DNA from 3 places in the Streptomyces sp. SM18 genome. Region 3 is predicted to be linked to each of the others. Evidence: riboswitches for the same ligand, from Rfam matches in the RefSeq annotation. Region 3 holds a riboswitch; each other region holds the start of a gene.
The links. Region 3 has a riboswitch for cobalamin ahead of B9S64_RS32840 (hypothetical protein). Riboswitches for the same ligand answer to the same signal wherever they lie in the genome.

Region 1 (2,201 bases), 5.5 Mb from region 3:
TCCCGGCGCCGAGCACGGTCAGGGCCGCGGCGACCAGGAGGAGCAGCACGGCCGTGCCGCGCGGGTGCCTCACAGCTGCTGGTTCTTCCGGCGTCCGCTCAGCAGGAAGCCGATGCCCGCCCCGAAGGCGAGTCCGATGCCGACGAGCCACCAGACGCCGAGTCCGCCGTCGCCGCTGCTGGTGTTCTTCGGCGTGGAGTCGGTCGCGGTCGGGGACGGCACGGCGGTGGCGGCGGGCGCGGGGCCCGTCGCGTTGAGCTGCCGTACGAGGTCCACGCCGCCGAAGTCACGGGCGTCGGTGCCGGTCGCGTGGGCGGCGAGCACCAGTTGGGCGGTGGCGGCCGGGCCGCCCTCCTTCGCCCAGCCCTGGGCGTTCTTCTCCAGGTAGGCGACCGCCTTCGCCGCCTTGTCCTTGTGGCCGGACGCGGCCAGCGCGACGACCGCGTCGGCGGTGTTGCCGAAGTCGGGCTGTGGGTCGGAGTCCTCGGCGCCGGGCATCGGCGGGGTGTCCAGGTGGCCCGACCCGGCGAGCGCTCCGGCCAGGTAGAAGGCGCCGTTCTGCGCGGACTGCTCGGGGGTGAGGCCGGTGCCCTTGTGGCAGACGGGGTCCTTGACGGCGTTGGAGTTGCCCGTCGCCATGCCCTTGCCCATCGCGCCGAGCACCGCGGCGGCGGTGGCGTCCGCGTTGGCGGTGAGCGTGCCGTCCTTGTCCGGCTGGTAGGCGAACGCCCCGCCGTCCTCGCCGCCGCACGGCAGGGCGAACGACTGGAGCGCCGTGTACGGCGTCTTGCCGTCGGCGGTGGTGAGGTCGGCCAGCGGCACCCCGGCCCTGGCCAGGGCACCGATCACCACGGCGGTGGAGTTGGCGTCGCTGGGGCTGCCGGGGTTGTAGCCCCAGCCGCCGTCCTCGTTCTGGACGGACTTCAGCCAGCTGACCCCGTTGTCCACGGCCGGGCGGTTGGTGCCCAGCTCCATCAGCGCCTGGATCGCGGCCCCGGTGGCGTTGGTGTCGGCCAGCGTCTCGGCGTCGCAGGGGCGGGAGGCGTCCCGGTAGGCGGCGAAGGCGCCGCTGTCGCACTGTTGGCCCACGAGCCAGTTCACCGACTCGGTGGCGGGGGTGACCAGCTCGATCCGCTGGGCCAGGAAGGCCATCGACTGGCGCCACACGCCGTCGTAGGTCGGGTCCTTGGTGCCGTACAGGCCTGCGGGCAGGTCGGTGGACGGGGAGGGGGACGGGGCGGCGACCGCGGTGGGGGCGGTGGCCGCACCGAGCACGGCGGTGATCGCGAGCGCTGCCGCGCGGCGGCGTACGGTCATGGCTTGGGTGGGCCTCTCCTGCGAGGGCCGGGCACGGGCGCACGGATGGCGCCGGGCTCCGGCCCCGTGTACCTCGACGGTGCCGCCCACCGGGGTTCCGGTGGCACGAGCCGGTCACGCTGACGTGCGGGGCATTCCGACTGGCCACCCGGCGGGGGGAGGACACGGCTGCGGGTCAGTGCCGGATTCGCACCGGCTTCCCCCCGTACGGGCATGAGGACGACCCGCTCACTCTACCGGGGGCGGTGTGAGCGCGGGCCGGCCCCCTGCCGCCGTACCCGGCGGTCCGTGGCGGCGAACCATGGGTGGGGGCTTCACAGCAGGTCAGGGCACATGCGACACTCCGGCGGAAATCACACGGGCGGTGCCCGTGGAGCGGGTCGAGACCGGGCGGGAAGCACCTGTGCGCAGAGGAAGAACGGCGGCCGTGACCGTCGCCGTGAGTGGGTTCATGAGCGTGGCCTCCGGCTGCGGGCTCCTCGGGCAGGAGGCGGGCGCGGCGAAACCCTCGCGGGTGCCGCCCGCCCCGTTCACCGGGGAGACGGTGGCCGGGGAGATATCCGCCTACACCACGGCGGCCGGGCTCCCGGAGGGTGACACGTCCCTGGACGGTCTGCCGGAGGGCGGCTGGCGGGCGTGCGTCGTGCCCTGGTCCGGGCAGGTGCCCGAGGACGTGGCAGCCGCCGGTTTCGAGGGCACGGAGGAGCGGCTGCGCTCGCACGACTGGGAGATCGTCTCCAGCCACGCCGAGGGGGAGGCGGTCTTCCGCACCTTCGCCAAGCGGGGCTGGAAGCTCTACGCCCGCTCCTGGGCGCTGCTGGGACCCGACCGTACGCGGAGCGTCACGTTCACCGGCGTCGAGGACGGCTGCGAGGTGCCCGGCG
Region 2 (2,201 bases), 1.6 Mb from region 3:
GGCGGCGTAGGCGTTGAGGGCCGCCCGCTCGTAGTCGGTGACCACCGGGGTCGCGGACGGCCAGTTCGCCGTGGACAGCAGCGCGCGGTAGACGGTTCTCGCGTTCTTCGTGGTGTCCCCTCCCGGGGTGACGTCCACGGCGGCCGTGCCCGCCGCCGCGAAGGCGCTGAACGCCCACTCGTTGGAGAGCCCCGGGCCGGCGTACGAACCGTCGGCGGCCTGGAGGGATGTGAGGTATGCGACACCGTTGGTCTTCGAGGTGGCGATCTGCGCGGGCGTCGCGGTGGCGGCCGCGGGCACGACGGTCAGACAGAAGGCGCCGAGGGCCGTGGCGGCGACGAACACCGGACGGCGGGAGGACGAAAGACGGGGCATGGCCTGCTCCTTGGATGAGGAGGCGCCGACCGGACCCGTGTCCTCGGGAGTGCGGGAGCAGCGGGCTGGGCCGCCGCCCGAACGCGTGGACCGGCTTCCTGTGGTGCGTCGCCGCACGGGCATTCGGGCTCGGCACGACGTCCCGTCGTGCCATACCGCTGCGCGTCAGCCCTGGTCTCCCACCAGGTTCCCCCGTGTGGCAGCCCAGGACGCTACCCGAGGGGTACGAGTCCCGCCAGAAGGCCCGCGGACCGCCCGCGCCCGCCGGGGAGGGCACCTTGACGGCGTCCATGGACGCGTGCTCAAATCCGCCTGATACGCACTGAGTTCCAGGGGAAGCCGGTCGAAACCCGGCGCTGACCCGCAACCGTAGGCCCGGCACCGCCGGGCGAGCCGGAACACCTGGGACGAGATCTTCAGCGAGAAACGCCGTCGCGGACTACGGCGTGGTCGACCAGCCCTGCCGTGCGGCACACGCCGCCGCGGTCACGGCCCTTCGCCACGTTCGTGTGCCCGCGGACATCAGGACGAGGGGGCCGCGGTGGGGACCGGAAGACGAAGAGGCGCACGGCGCCGGGCCACGGGCCTGCCGGCGCTGCTGTCGGCGGTGGGCCTCGTGGTCGCCGCCTGCACGACGTTCGTCACCGCCGCCCCGGCGGCCGCCGACCCCCTCGACGCCTGCACCGAGACGAAGGGCGCCGTGGTCGCCGTGGACTTCGGCCCCTTCGGCGGGACGGTCCGGCGCGGCTGCGACACCACACCGACGACGGGCTACGAACTCCTCCACGAGGCGGGGTTCACCACCACCGGCACCCAGCACGACGGGCCCGCCTTCATCTGCCGCATCGGCTACGGCTCGGAGGTCCAGCAGCCCACCGAGGACAAGGAGGCCTGCGTCCTCACCCCGCAGGCCACCGCCTACTGGTCGTACTGGATCGCCTCACCCGGCCAGGACACGTGGCGCTACAGCCCGTACGGCGCCATGGCCCGCACGCTCCGGGACGGCGACGTGGACGCCTGGGTGTACGGCGGCACCGACATCGGCGGCACCACGGGCCAACCCGCCTTCACCCCCGACGACGTGCGGATCGGCGGCGGTGGTACGACACCGGGCCCCGGCACCACCCCCACGGCCCCGGCCGGGCGGATCGACGTACCGGCCGCGGCGGCATGGGTCAGAAGCGGACTGACGGACGGTGAACGCGTCGTCGACGAGGGCGCCGACACCCCCAACCTGCCGCTGACCACGGAGGCCGCGTACGCCCTGGCCGCGGCGGACGGCGCGAGCGCCACCCTGGACCAGGTCACGTCCTTCCTCGCCGCCCGCACCGACGCCTACGCCTACCCGGCCGGCACGGACCAGGCCCCCGACGCGACCGCCGCAGCCCGCCTGGCCCTGCTCGCGGACATCACGGAAGCCGACCCGAGGGACTTCGGGGGACACGACCTGGTCGGCGACCTGGCCGCCCACGTCTGCGCCTCCGGGCCCGGTTCCGGCGGCGGCCCCACGCCCGGCTGCACCGCCGAGGGCGACTTCCGCAACGCGACGTACGCCGACGGCCAGGCGCTGGCCGTGCTGGCGCTGCTGCGGGCCGGTGTGAAGCCCCCGGCCGCCGCCGTGGACCGGCTGACCCAGGTGCAGTGCGACGACGGCGGTGTCACCAGCATCCTCATCCGCCCCGGCGAGTACTGCGACGGCGACCCCGCCACCACCGGCCTGGTGACCCTGGCCCTGCACCGGGCGGGCGGTCACGACGCGGCCGTCGCCAAGGCCCGGACCTATCTCGGCACGGCCCAGCGCGAGGACGGCTCGTTCCCCGGCTGGA
Region 3 (2,201 bases):
CGAGGCCGTGGTCGAGAACCGGGACGCCAAGACCGAGGTCTTCGCCGCCCTCGACAAGATCGTCGAAGACCCGGCCGCGGTTCTCGCCACCAACACGTCCTCCCTGCCCGTCATGCGGCTCGGCATGGCGACCGCCCGCGCCGACCGGGTGATCGGCCTGCACTTCTTCAACCCGGTGCCGGTGCTGCCGCTGGTCGAGGTGGTGCCCTCGCTGCACACCTCGGCCGGGACCACGGCCCTGGTCGAGGACTTCGTCGTCCGCACGCTCGGCAAGAAGGCCGTCCGTTCCCAGGACCGTGCGGGCTTCGTGGTCAATGCCCTGCTCGTCCCCTACCTCCTTTCCGCCGTCCGCATGGCGGAATCCGGTTTCGCCACCGCGGAGGACATCGACACGGGCATGAAGCTCGGCTGCGCCCACCCCATGGGCCCGCTCGAACTCGCCGACCTGATCGGCCTGGACACCGTCGCCTCCATCGCGGAGTCCCTCTACGACGAGTTCCGTGAATCCCTCTACGCGCCGCCGCCGCTGCTCCAGCGCATGGTGGAGGCAGGACTGCTGGGCCGGAAGACCGGCAGGGGGTTCCACACCTACTACCAGGGCTGAGGGCCTGGTACGACGCGGGCCGGTGGGCCCGCACCGCCGTGGGGGTGAGGGTCCCCGCGGCAGCACGGCGGAGGGGCGGGGAGCGCGCGGGCGGCGCTTCCCGCCCCTCCGCGTTCCGGTGCCGGCGCGCCCGCCTCTGCCGCGGATGCCGGGCGGCTCTCCTCCCTTCGCGGCACCACCCCGTAGGCTGGCCGCAGCAGTTGGTCCGCCCTGTCCGCCAGACAGACGCGTCGTAAGAGGGAACCCGGTGGGAATCCGGGACTGCCCCGCAGCGGTGAGTGGGAACGACCGCCGTCATACGCACTGGGTCCGCACGGACCTGGGAAGCGACGGCCAGTAGGTGTCTGCCCCGGCAGACGTGCCCACGAGTCCGAAGACCTGCCACCTGCCCGCGTGCGGGTCCTTCCGTGCGCGGACATCTCGGTGACCTCGTGGGCGGGTCGGCGTACACACCAGACGGAACGACCGTGCCCGTGCCGCGCGGCGTCGTGGCCGTCCGGTTCGTCACCCCTTCGCGCCCGTGTCCCGTCGCCGGGATTCCGAGGAGTCGCTCGCGAAGGAGATGTCCGTGACAGCACGGCCCACGGCAGCACGTACCGCACCTACGGCGTGTTGCGAAAGTAGCGGCGCCCGCCCGGACCTTCGCCCGCGACGGCCGGCCCGCCGCGGCCGCCCCGCACCGTACGGCATGAGCTGCCCGGCTCCGTACCGAACCGTCCAGGGGCCGGGACGCCACAGACGTCCCCGCCCGTCCCACAGCACCGTCGTGAACGAGGCGGGAAGGGGACCCACCGGTGCGTGGTAAACCGCGAAAGGTCGTCGTGGACGGCGAGCCCATGGTCGCCGTGTCCGAGAAGGAATACGAGAATCTGCTGGCCATGCGCAGACAGCTCGGCAGTCAGACCGCCAGGTTGCGGATGCTGCGCGACACGCTGATCGACGTGGGCGCGTTCCTGGATTCCGTGGCCGAGGCGCTCGGCGGCGGAACTCCGCCAGGGGCTCAGGAGGAGCCCTCGGCCTCCGGCCCTCCGCCGTCCCGCCCGGCCCTGGTCACGGAGATGCACCGACGCGCGCACCAGGTGCGCTCCGTCATCGGGGCACGACGCACGCCGCGCACGTCACGCACGTCGCAGGACCCCTCCGCCTCCGGCCGAAGCAATGCTTAGGTATACCTAACTATCGCCTGCGACACAACATCTGGGGTGTTCACCACGCGCCAGCTTCTAGATGTAGTGTTGTTGGTGCTGGTGGTTCGCCGGGTACGTCTGTGCCCGGCGTCGCAAGAGGGAACCCGGTGAAAGACCGGGACTGCCCCGCAGCGGTGAGTGGGAACGACCGCCGTCACACGCACTGGGCCTGGAAACCGGGCCCGGGAAGCGACGGCCAGTAGGAGTCGCGTACGGCGTTGTCCGGCGCGACGGGCCCGCGAGTCCGAAGACCTGCCACCGGTGCGCACGCCGGACCGCGGTGTGCGCGCTCCGAGGCCCCGAGGGAGGGCCAGGTGGCAGACGCGCGGCGCCGGGTGAGGCTTGTCCGTTCACCATCCGGCCCCCAGCCGTACGCGCCGCCCGCTCCTCCCCTCCCGGTCCTCGGACGG

Region 1: it holds a riboswitch for cobalamin, as region 3 does, so the genes downstream of both, B9S64_RS08635 (prenyltransferase/squalene oxidase repeat-containing protein) here and B9S64_RS32840 (hypothetical protein) in region 3, are expected to answer to the same signal.
Region 2: it holds a riboswitch for cobalamin, as region 3 does, so the genes downstream of both, B9S64_RS25925 (terpene cyclase/mutase family protein) here and B9S64_RS32840 (hypothetical protein) in region 3, are expected to answer to the same signal.

What each region holds. Positions count from the first base shown of each region.
Region 1 is NZ_CP029342.1:1,942,693-1,944,893, reverse strand. It holds gene B9S64_RS08640 (SCO2322 family protein) at 1-73, opposite strand, end outside; gene B9S64_RS08635 (prenyltransferase/squalene oxidase repeat-containing protein) at 70-1,317, opposite strand; cobalamin riboswitch at 1,426-1,548, opposite strand; gene B9S64_RS08630 (hypothetical protein) at 1,745-2,201, shown strand, end outside.
Region 2 is NZ_CP029342.1:5,783,054-5,785,254, forward strand. It holds gene B9S64_RS25920 (hypothetical protein) at 1-375, opposite strand, end outside; cobalamin riboswitch at 493-568, opposite strand; cobalamin riboswitch at 663-797, shown strand; gene B9S64_RS25925 (terpene cyclase/mutase family protein) at 917-2,201, shown strand, end outside.
Region 3 is NZ_CP029342.1:7,426,454-7,428,654, reverse strand. It holds gene B9S64_RS32845 (3-hydroxybutyryl-CoA dehydrogenase) at 1-604, shown strand, start outside; cobalamin riboswitch at 804-991, shown strand; gene B9S64_RS32840 (hypothetical protein) at 1,399-1,770, shown strand; cobalamin riboswitch at 1,836-2,066, shown strand.